Regions from separate parts of the Paenibacillus sp. NPDC058898 genome, predicted to be linked through region 3. Evidence: predicted binding sites of a transcription regulator. Region 3 holds the regulator's gene; each other region holds the start of a gene.
The links. Region 3 encodes NrdR, which represses ribonucleotide reductase genes. Its sites were predicted from a motif close to AACACNATATATNGTGTT; they were not measured.
Positions count from the first base shown of each region.

Region 1: a site for NrdR is predicted at 1,717-1,734, ahead of ACOZB4_RS05120 (adenosylcobalamin-dependent ribonucleoside-diphosphate reductase). Genes of this name have one in related genera too.
Region 2: a site for NrdR is predicted at 1,877-1,894, ahead of ACOZB4_RS12155 (anaerobic ribonucleoside triphosphate reductase). Genes of this name have one in related genera too.

Region 1 covers NZ_JBMOSM010000002.1:197,334-203,198, reverse strand. Annotated here, with positions in the region: gene ACOZB4_RS05125 (DEAD/DEAH box helicase) at 1-1,430, opposite strand, end outside; gene ACOZB4_RS05120 (adenosylcobalamin-dependent ribonucleoside-diphosphate reductase) at 1,851-4,493, shown strand; gene ACOZB4_RS05115 (AraC family transcriptional regulator) at 4,843-4,932, shown strand; gene ACOZB4_RS05110 (methyl-accepting chemotaxis protein) at 5,064-5,865, opposite strand, start outside.
Region 2 covers NZ_JBMOSM010000004.1:33,406-39,270, forward strand. Annotated here, with positions in the region: gene ACOZB4_RS12145 (replication-associated recombination protein A) at 1-1,099, shown strand, start outside; gene ACOZB4_RS12150 (PCYCGC domain-containing protein) at 1,157-1,696, shown strand; gene ACOZB4_RS12155 (anaerobic ribonucleoside triphosphate reductase) at 1,929-4,157, shown strand; gene nrdG (anaerobic ribonucleoside-triphosphate reductase activating protein) at 4,154-4,657, shown strand; gene mnmA (tRNA 2-thiouridine(34) synthase MnmA) at 4,731-5,840, opposite strand.
Region 3 covers NZ_JBMOSM010000002.1:618,681-624,545, forward strand. Annotated here, with positions in the region: gene ACOZB4_RS07075 (ABC transporter substrate-binding protein) at 1-903, opposite strand, end outside; gene ACOZB4_RS07080 (class I SAM-dependent methyltransferase) at 1,053-1,808, shown strand; tRNA gene ACOZB4_RS07085 (tRNA-Ala) at 2,137-2,209, opposite strand; gene nrdR (transcriptional regulator NrdR) at 2,386-2,859, opposite strand; gene ACOZB4_RS07095 (alpha/beta-type small acid-soluble spore protein) at 3,008-3,235, shown strand; gene ACOZB4_RS07100 (lytic transglycosylase domain-containing protein) at 3,303-3,869, opposite strand; gene coaE (dephospho-CoA kinase) at 3,866-4,465, opposite strand; gene ACOZB4_RS07110 (MntP/YtaF family protein) at 4,475-5,215, opposite strand; gene mutM (DNA-formamidopyrimidine glycosylase) at 5,338-5,865, opposite strand, start outside.

The sequences.
Region 1 (5,865 bases), 420 kb from region 3:
ATCCGCTGCTCGACCCGCATGGGATTCCAGGGCAGATCAAAGTTGATCATATGGTGGCAGAATTGCAGATTGATGCCTTCGCCCCCGGCTTCCGTCGCAATCATGACCTGTGCCTTGCCGCGGAAGAGATCCATCATCCAGTCCTTCTTGCCGCGGTTCATTCCGCCCCGGTACGGTACGGAGATTAGTCCGTGATCGCGGAAGTAATTCAGCAAGTATTCCTGCGTGGCGCGGTATTCCGTAAATACGATGACCTTCTCGTTCATTTGCTGGATCAGCTCAATGGCTTTTTCCGCCTTGGTGTTGGCTTTGATGGCCTTGATGAGATAGACGAGCTCCCAGATTTTATCGCGCAGCGGAGAGTCCTCCGGCAGTTTCTTGGACAGATTAACAAGGGTCACGAAGACGGCATCCCGGCTGCTGCATACTTCCCGCTGCAGGGTGACGAGCGACAGCATACTGCTTAAATTTCCCCCTGCTGCCTGATACTGATCTTTGACGAAGGACGTGACACCGTCGTATAATGACTGTTCTTCGGGCGAGAGGCTAAGCCCCACATTGCGGACGGATCGCTTGGTGAATTTCACTTCGCCTTCGCCGCGGCGGTTACGGATCATGACCTTGGACAGCTCATCCTTGAGCTGATCCTGGTTCTTGGGTCTTCGTTTATCGACAACAAAATTAGCGGCAAACTGTCCTTGGCCTCCGAGCTGGCCCGGCTTCAGCAGGGTGATCAGATTGAAGAGCTCGCTGAGATCGTTCTGCACCGGTGTGGCCGTCAGCAAGAGGCAGTATTTTTTGCGCAGCTTTTGAATGAATTGATAATTGGATGTTTTCTTGTTCTTGAGCTTGTGCGCTTCATCGATGATGAGCATATCGTATTCCTCGTTCAGCAGAATCTCCTGATGCGGATCGCGCTTGGCCGTGTCCATGGAGGCGACGACGATATCATTGCCCCAGGAGTACGCTTTTTTCTGCGCAATCGCGGGAATGCCGAACTTGGAGTTCAGCTCGCGAACCCATTGCAGCACAAGGGAAGCGGGAACGAGAATCAACACTTTGGATACCAGGCCGCGCACGATGTATTCTTTTAAAATAAGGCCGGCTTCAATCGTCTTTCCAAGTCCCACCTCATCTGCCAGAATTGCTCTGCCCGACATCTCGAACAATACGCGTCTTGCGGTATCGGTCTGATGGGGGAGCGGGGATAAGCCGCCAAGGTGCTTGAGGCATTGTAATTCTTCAAAGCTTGTAACCAAGCGGGATTTCTCGCCCTCCACGGCAAGCTGGGCCAGACGATAGTCACCCCAAGGTCCACCCTTGTCCAGTCGACCGGCGAGATCGTCAAACCAGGAACGGTCGATCTGCAGTGGAACGGGAAGGCGCGGGTCGGTAATCATGCCTGATTCGGCAGATGGCTGATGGTTCATGTCGATCTCCTCCTGTTGTGAAAGATTCCGGGCCAGCGGTGTATATGTAGTATGGACGAAAAAAGAAGTCTTCATAACCTTGCACGAATTCGGGAGGCGTGGAATACCCTATAGGGCGCACGGCTGCTGGAATTGGATATTTTCATCCTTTTTTTCATAGGGAAGGGCGAAAAAGAGAGCGAGAGGAAGAAAGCGGAAGCTTGCGAGCGGGAGCTTGGATCTGTTGGCTTAATTTTCACATTATCGGCATAGTTAACCTATATATAGTGTAGTATAATGAAATGGTAGCACTATATATGGTGTATATAGTGGTTTTAGATGTTTGACCGACTACATAACAGGTTATGTTGTTGGTGAGCGCATAACTGCGGAACTTTTTAATTTTATATCTTATATAGGAGGTAGTTGCTCTTGAGTACGATGCAGAATCAGCGGCTGGAAGGTTTAAGCGAGAAGATCTTTTTGGACCGGTATGCCTGGAAGGATGCGGACACCAACAACGCGAAGGTAGGCGATGTGGTGCTCGTTTTGACGAAGGATGATCCTAAATTTCCGACCAAGGAAGTTGGCGAAATCGTGAATCGCGAAGGCCGCAAGGTCACGGTGAAGACACGGAAGGGCGAGCTTGTGGAATCGGATGTGGAGAAACTGACGTTAACCATCGAGAAAACGCCGGAAGAAATGTGGGATCGACTCGCGGCTGCCATGTCATCGGTTGAGGCAACGCCGGAACTGCAGGAAGAGTGGCGCGGAAAGTTCCGCGAGATTCTGGATGATTGGAAGCTGGTACCGGGCGGACGGATTGCAGCTGGAGCGGGTGCGAGCGATGAATTGACGCTGTTCAACTGTTACGTGATTCCTTCGCCGAAGGACAGCCGGGGCGGCATCATGGAAACCCTGAGCGAGATGACCGAGATCATGGCGCGCGGCGGCGGTGTCGGCATTAACTTGTCTTCCCTGCGTCCTCGGCGCGCGATCGTAAGGGGCGTGAACGGTTCCTCCAGCGGTGCGGTATCGTGGGGCGGATTGTTCAGTTATACGACGGGATTGATCGAGCAGGGCGGAAGCCGCCGGGGTGCGCTCATGCTGATGATTAACGATTGGCATCCGGACGTGGAGGATTTCATTACCGTGAAGCAGACGATGGGACAAGTTACGAATGCGAACCTGTCGGTATGCGTCAGCAATGATTTCATGAAGGCTGTGAAGGAAGATTTGGACTGGGAGCTGGTGTTCCCGGATACTACTGATCCTGATTATGATGAGCTGTGGGACGGGGATCTGGATAAATGGAAGAAAGCCGGACACCGTATCATTCCATATAAAACCGTAAAAGCACGCGAGGTCTGGCACACGATTATCGAATCCGCATGGAAATCGGCAGAGCCGGGCGTCGTATTCATGGAATACTATAACCAGATGTCCAACAGCTGGTATTTCAATCCAATTATCTGTACGAACCCTTGCGGTGAGCAGGGACTTCCGGGCTGGGGCGTATGTAATCTGTCCGCGATGAACCTGTCGAAGTTCTATGATGAAGCGAATCATGACGTTGCCTGGGATGAGCTGGCGACAACGACGCGTTACTCTGTGCGTTTCCTGGATAATGTCATTGACCGGACGCCGTACCATTTTGAAGAAAACGAATTGAACCAGAAAAAAGAACGCCGCGTGGGTCTCGGGACGATGGGTCTGGCCGAGCTGATGATCAAGCTGAACATCCGTTACGGCAGTCCGGAATCGCTGGAGTTCCTGGATAAGCTGTATGGCTTCATCGCGCGCGAAGCGTATCTTGCTTCTGCCGATATTGCCGAGGAGAAAGGTTCGTTCCAAGCATTCGATGCCGAACTGTACCTGCAAAGCGGATTCATGAAAAATATGGCCGAGGTGTATCCTGAAGTTGCCGAAGCGGTGCGTAAAAAAGGTGCGCGCAACGTTACCGTCATTACCCAAGCGCCAACGGGCAGCACGGGAACGATGGTCGGAACGTCGACGGGGATCGAACCGTACTTTGCCTTCAAATACTTCCGTCAAAGCCGGCTTGGCTTCGATGAGCAGTTCGTGCCAATTGCCCAGGATTGGCTGGACAGCCATCCGGGCGAAGAGCTTCCGGATTATTACGTCACGGCGATGAGCCTCTCTGCCGAGGATCACATCCGCGTGCAGGCGGCGATTCAGCGCTGGGTAGACAGCTCCATCTCGAAGACGGCAAACTGCCCGTCGGACTTCACGATTGAAGATACAAAGCGCCTATATGAGCTGGCATTTGACCTTGGATGCAAAGGTGTAACGATCTACCGCGATGGCAGCCGTGACGTGCAGGTGCTGCAGACGGAGAAAAAAGAAGATAAGGCCGCCGAAGCGACAACAGCTTCTACTGCGGACACGGCGCTGGAGCAAAGCGCGATAGGCCAAGCCGCAGAGGATGCGGCGAGCGTTGAGCCGGCGGCTGCAAGCGTGGCTGTGACAGCCTCACCGAGCAAGAGCGGGCTGGATAAACAATACAAGAAGCGTCCGCAAGTGCTGCGCGGCGCAACCTATAAAATGAACACGCCGTTTGGCATGGCGTACATTACGATTAACGATCTGGACGGCATTCCAAGCGAAATCTTCCTGAACGTCGGCAAAGCCGGATCGGATGTGTTCGCGATGGCGGAAGCCTTGGGCCGCGTCTGCTCCCTGTTCCTCCGTTACGGGGACCACGGCAATAAGGTGGAGTTGCTGATCAAACACCTCAAGGGCATCGGCGGCACCGGCGCGATCGGCTTCGGCGCGAACCGCGTGGAGTCCATCGCCGACGCCGTGGCGAAGGCGCTTGAGACGCACGTGGCGAACAACGCCGAGGCGGATCATGACCATGATCCGGCACCGGTCGCAGCCACGATGGCGCCTGTCGATGCAGGCGAGGCCGGGGCGACAGTAGCCGCGGGATACGGCGGACATGGCGCGCACGCAGGTGGCAGCATGTCGCTGGATCTGTGCCCATCCTGCGGCGGGGCGTCCTTGATTAATATCGAGGGATGCAAGACATGCGGGAATTGCGGGTATAGTAAGTGTTCGTGAGGAAGTTAGCCTAGAAAATAATAAATCGCCTTTTTCCTTGATATGATAAACTGGCTACATATACACGTGTATATGTAGCCAGTATTATTTTTAGGTATGGAATAATGTTGGAAAAAATAAAGGAAGTTGTTGATTGTAAGAATAGATTTGGCAAGCGCAGACTAGAAGTTAATGGTTATCAATATCCGAAAAGCATAATTGAAGTAGCTAGTCTTTATGGGCTGAGCTGTTGAAGAAGTGAGTGATCAGGGGAGGAGTTGTTTCGATATGCTTAAATCCATAAGTACCGGATAGAGCAGGCCAAGCCGATGATGAGGGGCAAGCGAAATCGACTACGGAGCTTGCCCATCTGATCGGCTATAATGATGCTTCAACCTTCATCCGAATTTTCAAAAAATACGAAGGCATTACGCCAGGAAAATACAAGGAATTATACTAGCAAGCAAGCCATGTCCTGTAATCAATACTGGAGCATGGCTTGTCTTCGCTCGGCCGTTCATTCATAACCGGACAATGGGTGCAGCATGGAGGCGCTAGAGATCATCGTTTGGCTTCCTCACAGTTGCTAGCCTACAGCTTGAACCGCTTCACGAGTAGAAGCATTTCTTCGGATATCCGGCTCATCAAATCCGCCGATGCGGAGATTTCTTCCATGGCCGCGAGCTGTCCGGCCGTGGCGGTTGAAATCGCCTGTGCCAGATCGTTGGACCGAAGCGCCATCTGATCGATCTCCTGCAGGGAAGCATTGAACTCTTGGGAGCTTGCGGAAATTTGTGCAGCGCCAGCAGAGGTCTCCTGTACGTGATACACGGCGCTGCGTGTTGCGAGCAGAATTCTTTGAAACGCCTCCCCTGAGCGCCGGATGGAATCAACGCCAGCCTGCACTTCGTGCTCGCCTTGATCCATTGCAATGGCGGCTTTATTAATATCGGCGAGAATTGCCTGAATCAACTCAGTGACCTCCATTGCGGATTTCCTAGAGAGCTCCGCCAACTTTCTGATCTCATTCGCAACGACTGCAAATCCTTTGCCCCCCTCGCCAGCCCGTGCAGCCTCGATCGCTGCATTCAGCGCTAGCAGATTGGTTTGCGACGAAATGGTTGTCATTGCATCAATGATCTCGCCAATCTGATGCGACCGCTCGTTCAGCTGATTGATGATCAGTGAGAGGTCTCCCACCGTTGTGGATACGTTAAGCATTTGTTCTGCTGACTGTGTGATCAGCCTGTTTCCACTTTCGGCATGGCTTAAGGTAGCCTGTGAAGCCTCGAACGCTGTCGATGAGGTGGATGCGATGCGATGTGCGCTGGCTGACAGCTCATCCATGGCATGAGTGCTCTCCTGCAGGCTTCTTTTTTGTGTTTCATTACTC
Region 2 (5,865 bases), on a different contig from region 3:
TATCTCCCAGCAAACGAAGGGGGACTTCGTTCGGCTGAATGCGGTGGAAGCCTCGGTTAAGGACGTCAGGGAAGTCATTGAGCAAGCCCAGAGCAACCGCAGTCTGTACGGCACCAAAACGATCCTGTTCCTAGATGAGGTTCACCGCTTTAACAGTTCAAGACAGGATGCGCTGCTGCCTGCCGTGGAGAACGGTACGATTATATTTATTGGCGCGACAACAGAGAATCCATTTCATTACGTAAATGGGGCCTTGATGAGTCGTTCAACCTTGTTCCAGCTTGAGCCGCTGACTAAGAACCATTCCATGATCGCCATGCAGCGCGCGTTATCCGATCCAGATAAAGGACTTGGATTCATGGATCTCCAGGCAGACGAGGAAGCATTGGAGCATATTGCAACGATGGCGAACGGCGACATCCGCCGTGCTCTGAACGCCCTCGAATTAGCGGCCATGACCACGCCCCCGGATGAAAGCGGCAGGGTTCATATTACGCTCGAAGTGGCCGAAGAATCGATACGAAAGCCGCTCGTCAAGGCGGACGAGTCCACGCAGTATGACGTGCTGTCTGCCTTCCATAAAAGCATTCGAGGTTCCAGTGATGCGGCCTTGTTCTGGTTCCTGTATGCGGTCGAAAAGCTAGGGATGGACCCGATGGTGTTCATCCGCCGCTTGATTGCTGCCAGCAGCGAGGATATCGGGCTGGCTAATCCGCAAGCGATGGTGCAGGCGGTGAGCGCACTGGATGCCTACCGGAATAACGGCTGGCCGGAAGCCAAGTTGAACATTGCCCAGGCGATTCTGTTTGCGGTGGAGAGCCCCAAATCGGATGGCGTTGTGACCGCCATATCCCGGGCGATGTCCGCCATGGATGAAGTGAAATCGGCTGAGGTTCCGCTTCATCTCCGTGATGCGCATTACTCGGGGGCGGTGAAGCTGGGACATGTCGGCTACAAGTACCCGCACGATTATCCAGGCCATTACGTGAAGCAGGAATATCTGCCGAAGGAGCTCTCCCGCCGGGTGTTCTATCAGGCGACGGAGCAGGGGAATGAAGCCAAGATCGCACACAATCAGCGATTACGACGCGAAGAATAGGGTCTTACAGCACTAACAGGATCAATGGCCGCTAGTTTAGCTAAATGGAGGAAACGAATGATGAAAACAGGGAAACAACGTTTTGTCATCCTGCTGCTGTCCGCTGGTCTTATGCTGAGCGGCTGTTCGGGGAAAAACGCCCAGGAGCAGGTCGAAAGTGGACAGGCCGCGGAGGCAGTGCATGAGCACGGGCATCAGACGCAGCTGGCCAACGGGGATATTCAGGAGGCGACGGCTTCGATTGACGAGCTGCCTACCTTTTTGATGAGCCAGACCAGCGAGCTGCAAACGATCTATGCCTTGTCTGCGCAGGTGAGTGATGTCCTGAAATATATTCCTTGTTATTGCGGCTGTGGAGAGAGTGCCGGTCATGAGAGCAACCTGAACTGTTTTATTGATGAGATTCAGGAGGACGGCACCGTGGTGTGGGACGATCATGGCACCCGCTGCGGGGTGTGTTTGGACATTGCCGTGGAATCTGCCAAAATGAGCAGCGAGGGCAAGAGCCTGACGGATATTCGGACCGCAATCGACGAGAAATACAGCACAGGTTATGCGAAGCCGACACCAACTCCAATGCCGCCCGCCGAAAGTTAATTCTACTGTAGATAAGCAAGAAGGTACCCGATGTGATCGATGGATCACTCGAGTGCCTTTTTTTTGTTGGGTTTAAGGCCTCCAAGGCTGTTTTCAGGAATCGCCTGATCCGTTTCTCAGACTGACCGCCGTGATCTATCTCACAGCATCAAACTATATATGGATGTAAATTTATAAAACGAGACTATATATAGTGTGTTGATGATCTAAGGAGAAGGAGTTGATCGATTTCATGAAAGTCATGAAGAGAGACGGGTGCCTGGTGAATTTTGAGATAAACCGGATTGTGAATGCAGTGGATAAAGCGTTTATAGCCGTTGAGGGTGTGTCCCGCATGGAGGCTTCCCTGCAGATTGGCGATGCGGTTGTTCGTGCCACCGCGGAGATGGAGCAGGTGAGTGTGGAGGAAATTCAGGATATTGTTGTCGAGCATTTGCAAAATACAGGTTATGCAGAGGCAGCGGCAGCTTATCAACATTACAGGGAAACCCGTGACCTGGAGCGGATGCGGCGGGGAGAGCTTTACAAGATCAGCACGGATGTTATTGGGGTAACGAATCTGGATCTGCTGCGGGAGAATGCGAATCTGAACGGGGAATCCTTCAGTGGAAAAATGAGTCGGATCGGCTCCGAGTACGCCAAATGGATGGCAAGCAAATTCATCCTCCCAGGAGATCTCATGAGAGCGGTGAGGGATGGTTATGTGTATGTGCACGACCTGGACCAGTATGCACTCGGAACAACGAACTGCATTTTCATTCCGTTTGACCGACTATTGGCCAAGGGATTCAATACCGGTAACGGATCGGTTAGGCCGCCGCAGAGCATCATGACCGCGATGGCGCTGGTGGCCATCATCTTTCAATCCCAGCAGAACAGTCAATTCGGCGGCGTGTCCGGAAATAAAATCGATTGGGATCTGGCCCCGTATGTCGGTAAATCGTTTCGTCGGCATTTTCGCAAAGGGCTGGCCTACTTCGGAGAGGTGGAGGACAATAGACGAGGTGCACGAGTTCTTCCGGATAACGAATTATACATAGACAATGAGCAGTTGAAAGAAATTTATCCACGAATATATCACTATGCATATAACGAAACGGTGAATGAAGTAAAGCAGGCCGCGGAATCCCTGATTCACAATCTGAACACGATGAGCAGCCGGGCAGGCGGACAGATCCCTTTTACATCGCTGAACTATGGCATGTGCACGTCAACCGAAGGAAGGCTGGTGTCCCACGCTCTACTGGATGCCACGATGAGAGGGCTCGGCGGGGGAGAGACGCCGATATTTCCTCAGCATATTTTCCAGTGCAAGCAGGGCATTAATCAGGCGGAAGGGGAGCCCAACTACGATCTGTTCCTGAAAGCTGTTGAGTGCTCCAGCCGCAGGCTCTACCCGAATTTTGTCAACGTGGATGCATCGTTTAATCTGGTCTACTATAACCCGGACGAGCCAGACACGATTATTGCCACCATGGGCTGCAGGACCCGGACGATTTCAGACCGGTTCGGGCGAAACCGTCTAAGCGGCAAAGGCAATTTATCTTTTAATACGATCAATCTGGTTCGTCTCGGCATTGAGCATGGCATTATCGAAGGCAAACGGGATATGCCCGATCTGAACCTCTTCTACGAGCAGTTGGATCAGTATTTGACGATTGCGGTAGAGGGTTTGATTCATCGTTACGAGCTGCAGGCCGACCAACCGGCCAAAGCGTCTGATTTTATGATGCGGGAAGGCGTGTGGGAAGGCGGCGAGGCACTGGCACCGGAGGATAAGGTTCGCGAGCTCATCAAGCACGGAACCCTTGCGCTTGGATTTATCGGGCTGGCTGAATGCCTGAAGGCGTTAACCGGGCTGCACCACGGAGAAGATGAGACCAGCCGCAGTCTGGGAATCGAGATCATCCGGCATATGCGTCAGTTTTGCGATGCAGCCAGTGAAAGATATAACCTGAACATTACGTTGTTTGCCACGCCGGCAGAAGGGTTATCGGGGAAATTCACGAAGCTGGACCGGCAAACCTTTGGTGTGATCGAAGGTGTCACAGATCGCGAGTATTATACGAATTCGTTTCATATTCCGGTGTATTATCCGATGGCCGCGTACCGCAAAATCCGTTCCGAGGCTCCTTTCCATGAGCTGTGTAATGCAGGAGCGATTTCGTATGTGGAGCTGGACGGCAACGCCCGGCAGAATACGGCTGCTTTTCGGGACATCGTACAGTTTGCCCTGCAGCAGAATATTGGATATTTCTCCGTAAACCATCCCGTCGATCGTTGCCCGGCATGCAATTACGAAGGGATCATCGGAAGCTCTTGCCCTGGATGCGGAGCCTCGGAGGCGGATGGAAACTTCCAGCGGCTGCGGAGGGTGACGGGATACCTAACGGGCAATTATACGGAGCGCTTCAATTCGGCCAAGCAGGCTGAGGTCAGGGATCGGGTGAAACATCTGTGAATGTGTGCGGGTATATCCCCGAGAGCATTAATGAAGGCCCAGGAGTTCGGGCAGTTCTATTCGTGAGCGGCTGCCGTCATGCTTGCGCCGGATGTTTTAATACGGATTCCTGGGACTTTGAAGCGGGGGAGCCGTTTACAGAAGAATTGTCTGCGTCCATACTGCAGGATATTATCGACAACCCTTTGCTGGATGGCGTGACCTTATGCGGTGGGGATCCGTTCTTCTCGCCGGAGGAGTCCGCGGCGTTTGTACGCAAGCTCAGGACCCTCTGTCCTGGGAAAAGTGTATGGGCCTACACGGGCTTCACCTTTGAAGCGCTGATGAGGCAGCCAAAGCTGCGCGAATTGGCGAAACAGTGTGATGTTATCGTGGATGGCAAATTTCAGTTGGAGCTAAGGGATGTCTCGCTTCCCTTTCGAGGCAGCTCGAATCAGCGCTTAGTTGACGTAGCCGCCAGCCTAGAACGGGGAGTAACGGTAGAATATGTTCTTCGCTAGCACGTAAAAAAAGAGCACACACTTTACGGAAACTTCCGTGTTCAGTGTGTGCTCTTCGCATTACGGCAGCGGATTAATATGGAACTTTATCCGCTGTTTCGATTGTTCCGCCGCCAAGGCATTCGTCCCCTTGGTAGAAGACAACGGCTTGGCCCGGCGTGATTGCTTTTTGCGGCTTGGCAAAAGCGACATGAACGGTTCCGTCTTCGCGCGGAGTTATCGTTACTTCCTGGTCCGGCTGACGGTAGCGGAATTTCGCGGTGCAGGTAAAGGCGTCTTTGGGCATAGCGTCTTGTCCTGCAATCCAATTGATTCCGGAGGCAACGAGTCCAGTTGAATACAAACTCGGATGATCGCCTTGGACAACGTACAGAATATTGTTAGTTAAATCCTTGTCGGCAACAAACCAAGGCTCTCCGGAGCCTGAGCCGCCAATGCCGAGACCTTGGCGTTGTCCCAGCGTGTAGTACATCAAGCCATCATGGCGGCCTTTCACTTCACCCGTGACAATGTCCACCATATCACCGGATTGGGCGGGGAGGTACTGTCCAAGAAATTCTTTGAAATTCCGTTCGCCGATGAAGCAAACGCCGGTGCTGTCTTTTTTCTTGGCGGTATACAGTCCGGCTTCCTCAGCGAGTCGGCGAACTTCCGGTTTCGGCAGATGCCCGATCGGGAACATTGCTTTGGAGAGCTGTTCTTGGCTCAGCGCATTAAGGAAGTAGGTTTGATCCTTATTGCTGTCGACGCCGCGCAGCAGCCGGTACTGTCCGTCCTCCTCGATGACGCGGGCGTAATGGCCGGTAGCCACATAGTCGGCTCCCAGATCCATGGCCTTATTCAGAAATTCACCGAATTTGATTTCACGGTTGCACATGACATCGGGGTTCGGCGTTCTCCCAGCTTTATATTCATCGAGGAAATAGGAAAATACTTTATCAAAGTACTCCTTCTCGAAATTGACGGTATAGTAGGGAATGTCGAGCTGCTCGCACACGCGGCGCACGTCTTCAGCGTCCGCTTCAGCTGTGCAGTAGCCAAGCTCATCGGTGTCATCCCAGTTTTTCATAAAGATGCCGATCACTTCATAACCCTGCTGCTTGAGCAGGAGTGCTGTTACGGAGGAGTCGACTCCTCCCGACATGCCGACAACGATACGAGTGTTATGTTTTTCTTTTGACATCGTTATCACCATTTTCATATTGAAT
Region 3 (5,865 bases):
GACGGCCTGGCGAATGTTCTTGTCCGATAGAAACACCTGGTTTTGGTTGATGACCAAAAAGTAGGACATCGTACTCGCCCCGGTCTCCACCACGTACTTATCGTTATTTAGGAAAACACTTAGACTTTCTGCTGGAACATTACCAAGTTCCCCGCCTGCAAGATCGACCTCTCCGGATTGCAGCGCCATCACCCTTGCCTGAGGATCTGTAATCACTCTAAAAACGAGTGAATACGCTGACGGTTCCTCTAACCAATAATGTTCATTTGCTATCAGTATGGTCTCCACCCCTTGTCGGTAACTGCCTATTTTCCAAGGGCCCGTGCCGATCGCTTGCTGAAAGGTTCCGTTCGCGTCTCCCGCTGGAGTTACCGAGTTTGGACTCATAATCCGAAACGGCCTTGCCTGGCTGAGCTCATACAGCACTTGAGTTGCGGTATGTTTAAAAGAAAGCACGACGGTGTCATCATCCGGTGTTTCTATGTTTGCAATCAAACGGGATATTTCCAGCGTGGCATTCTCTTCCCTGCTGACCGCCCTCTCCAAGGAAAACTTAACCGCCGTTGAATTCAATGGGCTGCCGTCTGAGAATTGCACCTGATTCCTTAAATGAAAAGTGTACATCTTACCGTCTTCGGAGACCTGCCAGAATTCAGCCAGGCTGGGAACAAGCTCCCCTTCTCCTTCATATTCCACAAGCGCGTCATATACAGCGGCATGCGTATGTCTTGATCCATTGTAGGTCGAAGCATCGAGCTTATCTCCCTCAGCGTCCTGCGTTACGGCAACAACGATTTGCTTGTCTTCTGCTTTGCCAGGGACCGGGTCTGTTTCTTTTGAACACCCCATAAGCAAAGATAATGCGACAAGTCCTGCAACTCCGAATCTAAATCTCCCCAACATCCATGCTCCTCCTAATTTTCTTCTAGGTTGTTTGTGATTAAACAGCCGCTATGATCTTGACCGCTTGCATACTGAGTAATCTTTGTATATTATTAATCGTAATCATTACGATTTGCAACATTTTTTTTAAAAAAAAGGAGATCTGAATAATGACAGAGCATAAACTCGCGCAGCAATATCGTGACTATTGGGACAAAGGAGCTGCTGTCTATGATGAAATTGTAGATACGGAATTTGCAACCGACTCCTATAATCAATGGAAAGCGATCTTGAATCATCAGTTATCCGGAAAACAAAATTTGAAAATCCTAGATGTGGGAACAGGTCCCGGCTTCTTCGGGGTTTTGCTTAGTTGGATGGGGCATGAGGTTACCGCCATTGACTCCTCGTCTGAAATGGTGGCTAGAGCTAATAAAAATGCGCAAAAGCATAACTGCAATTTCAAAGTAATAGAAACCGATATTATCGATTACAAGACGGAAGAAAGATATGATATCATCATTTCCAGAAACGTCACCTGGTTCCTATATAATCCTGTTGCCGCATATCAAAATTGGCATGGCATGCTGAACGACGGCGGACAAGTGATGATCTTCGATGCCAACTGGAATTTGTTTTTGAGTAATCCCCAAGAGGCGGAGCTGTTTAGAAAAGCTAAAGAAGAGGCAATTGATCAAGGTTACTTGCCTTATCGCGAAGAGAAGGATATCGAAGAAGGGGATCAATTGGCGCTTACCTTGCCATTGACCTACGTAAGAAGGCCGGGATGGGACGCCGAAATGCTGCGATATATCGGATTTGCCAAAATCCAAGTCCATGAAGGTTTCGATGCCGATTTTTATCGCGCAGGAGAAAAAATTCTCAATCGCCATAGGCCCATGTTTGCCATCGTTGCTGAAAAATAAGTATACATCCTAAAAAAGACGTCCAGCCAACCTTGATGAGAAGGCTGGCTGGACGTCTGTTTCATCCAGACCAAGTTCAGCGGCCAAAGATGTTAGTACGGAGACTTTACCGATGTCTTTTTCCTCCTAATAGTAAGCGCTAAAGACACGTTGAATATATGCTCCTCCCTTGCGCTGCATGTTCTCATGACCTAATGAATGGCCATGCATGTTTCTCCATATTAATTTCGTCCCCAATTCGTCCCCAAATCCAATTAGATATGTATTTAAAACCGTCCTAATAAAGCAAAAAACCCTTGATGATATATCATCAAGGGTTTTCTTATTATGGAGCCTAGGGGGATCGAACCCCTGACCTCATCGCTGCCAGCGATGCGCTCTCCCAGCTGAGCTAAGGCCCCGTAAGCGACTTCTATATCATATAAAAAATCAGCAGGCATGTCAACATGTTTTTCACATTTTTTGATGACGTGCTGTATCCCTTTTACTTCTCTATATAATGTCACTTAGCGATGATGATAATGGGCCCTATGAGAGCACCAGAAGAGCACCTGGATCGTGCGGAACCATGGCGCTCTTACAACTCCGAAACGTCCGTACCCTTGGACAGCAGGCTTTTCAGTTCCTTCATAAACATATTGATATCCTTGAATTGGCGATACACGGATGCAAAGCGGACGTAAGCTACCTCATCGACCGGATATAACCGCTCCATCAGAAGCTCCCCGATCTGGCGGCTCTCCACCTCTGCTGCTGCGGTATTGCGCAGTGCCTTCTCTACATCCGATACAATCATATCCAGCTGGTCCACGGATACCGGACGCTTCTCGCATGCCCGGATCAAACCGCGGAGCACCTTCTCCCGGCTGAATTCTTCGCGGCTTCCGTCCTTTTTCACGACGATCAGCGGCGTTTCCTCCACCATCTCAAAGGTTGTGAATCTCTTGCTGCACTGCTCGCATTCCCTGCGGCGGCGGATGGATTTATTCTCGTTGGCCGGCCTGGAATCAAGCACTTTCGTTCCGGCATAACTGCAATATGGACATTTCATAAAGTCATCTTCACTTCCTTCGTTTCAGCGTATTTCGCCTTGAATGGCGCTACAGAAAAATTTACCAGCAAAACTTTGTTCTTTTATGTTATGAAAATGCGAAACCCGAGACATAATACTTTTACCAACCCAAGGAGGTGAACTTAACATGGCACAAAGCAACAACAACTCCAACAACCTGGTTGTTCCTCGCGCAAACGCTGCTCTTGAGCAATTGAAGTACGAGGTAGCTCAAGAACTTGGTATCTCCATTCCACAAGACGGATACCAAGGTAACATGACTTCCTACGAGAACGGTTCGATCGGGGGATACATCACAAAGCGTCTTGTAACCCTGGCCGAGCAACAATTGGCTGGTCAATTCTCCGGTCAATAATCGATTCTTCCTTAAAAAAGGAGTGTTGGACGGCTCGATGTAAGAGCCTGTCCAGCGCTCTTTTTTGTTAAAAGCCGTCCTTATATACATCTGTATACTGATTATAATAATAAATCACGCGCTGTACATAGTGACGGGTTTCCCCGATAGGAATACTCTTCACATTCTCGTAGGTTCCATCCCACATGCCCTTGTTGATCCAATTCTTCACGTTTCCGGGGCCTGCATTGTAAGCGGCGATGGCGGCAATCGGATTGCCGTCCATTTCCTTGTGCAGATTCTGAATATACCAGGTGCCCAACTGGATATTCGCATCCACTTCATTCTTCACGTTCAGCAGGTTCACCGATGGCAGCTTGGCCATTTCCATCGCCCAATTCGCCGTATCCGGCATCAACTGCATAATGCCCAGCGCGCCTTTCTTGGATTCCTTGCCTGGCTTGAAGTTCGTCTCCACTCGAATGATGGAAGCCACCAGGAAGGGATCGACCTCATAGAAAGCGGCATGCTTCCGGATTTCATCCTTATAATGAATCGGATACAGCAAGGTCATCCAGTTCGAGCTCAGAAACAGCAGCGCTACAAAAGAGACAAACAGCAGAAGCAGCACTCTTTTTTTACGGAGCCACCTCATAACCGAACCAGCCTGCCCCACAGGTTGTCCACCTGCTGCTGTGTTTCGGCCAATGTTCCGCTGTTATCAATAAGGATATCCGCGAGACGCTTCTTCTCCTCGATATCCATCTGGCTGTTTAAACGCGCTTCTGCCGCTTCCCTGTTAAGATCATCGCGCACCATCAGACGCTCTAGCTGCAGCTCTCGCGGTACATAAACGACAGCGATCTGGTCAAGATAAGAATAATGCTCCTTAGCCTCAAGCAGCAGCGGTATATCCGCTACCACGAGCCGGTCCGGATACTGCCGCTCATACGCTTCCGTCCGTTCCCGGATTTCCTGCCGGATCGCCGGATGCGTGATCTCATTCAACACCGTTCTCTGCTCGGGATGATGGAAGATCATCTCCCCGAGTTTTTTTCGATTCAACGTACCGTCCTCAAACAGGATCGCTTGTCCAAAATGTTCGGTCACTTTACCCAGCACCGGATGACCCGGGAGCATCACTTCCCGGGCGATGAGATCCGCATCGACGAGAAGTGCTCCCTTCATGGTCAACATGGAGGACACGGTGCTCTTGCCTGTTGCAATTCCTCCGGTTAAACCGATATTCATGACTTCACCTCATAACAGCTTCATTATACCCATGACGATTAACAAAAAAGCAGGCAAATAAGAGATAAAACGCATGCCGCCTTTGGACGCAAAGCGTAAACCAACCCTCATGCCCAGCACCAGGAATATCCCGCTAAACAAGGAAACAACCGTTGCGGTACCTAGCGGTGAGAAGCCCAGCATGGCTGCGCCAAGCCCTGCCCCGAACGCATCGAGCGATAGCGCGATCCCGAGCCACATCGCCTCCCACGGAGAGATGCTGCCGGAGTCGTCCAGATCCGCCTTCGAGGGACTGCGGAGAATTTGAATGACAACGCCGATCTTCGGAATCTCAAGAGAGAATACCGCCCGCTGAAGATGCTCTTGACCTGCCGTGTTAACCTCACGTCGTAATTTTACTTGATGGTCAGCCCCCTGCGTTTCTATAAGAGACTTTGTAATAACCCTATTAGAAACCGGCTGCACATCAGACTCGTTTTTTCTGCGAACTTGCTGGCATAGAGACCATAAGCCCAGCAGAATCAAAATGGCGGCTCCGATCACGGATGCCACAGATGGGGATAAGAACCGCTGTAACAGCGCGCCTGCCTGCATGGAGGCGCCAAGCACCAAGCCGGAACATAGCGAGATGATCAATACAGACAGCAGCGGTATCCTGGTTTTGCGCAGACCGTATGTAACCCCCGCCCCAAATCCGTCCAGGCTTAATGCCATAGCCAGCAGCACAGACGAGAAAATATGACTGAGCACCCTTTTCCCTCCTCGTAAGCTCCACATCAAGCGGCTCATTCATGAAGAAGAGCAACTCCATGCGCTCCACATATGTTCCACATTATATGTGTGAGGAAAGGAATGGGTGCACGCCTATTGGATTACTTCCTTAACGGCTGACACTTCGGGCAGAAGTGGGTCCCCCGTCCGCCAACCACGATCTTATGAATCGGTCCTCCGCATGTATTACACGGCTCGTCCTTCCGTCCGTAAATCTGATGACTGTGCTGGAACATCCCCATTTCACCCTGTCCATTGACATAGGATTTAATGGAAGAACCACCCGCGTCAACGGCTTCGGACAGTGTATCCACAATCGCATGATACAATCGCTTGAGCTCGGCATCCTTTAGGCTGTTAGCATTGCGCTCCGGATGAATCCCGGCTCGAAACAATGCCTCATCGACATATATATTGCCGATACCGACCACATATGCCTGATTCAGCAGCACCGCCTTGATCTTCGTTTTCTTGCTGCCGATGACTTCCTTAAAGGTTCCGAACGTAAACGTCTCATCCAGCGGCTCATAACCCAGCTTGGCAAGAGGAGCGTGCTGGAACTCTTCCCCCGTTGCAAAAAGATGCATCGTTCCGAATTGGCGTACGTCCTTATAGCGCAGCTCCGTGCC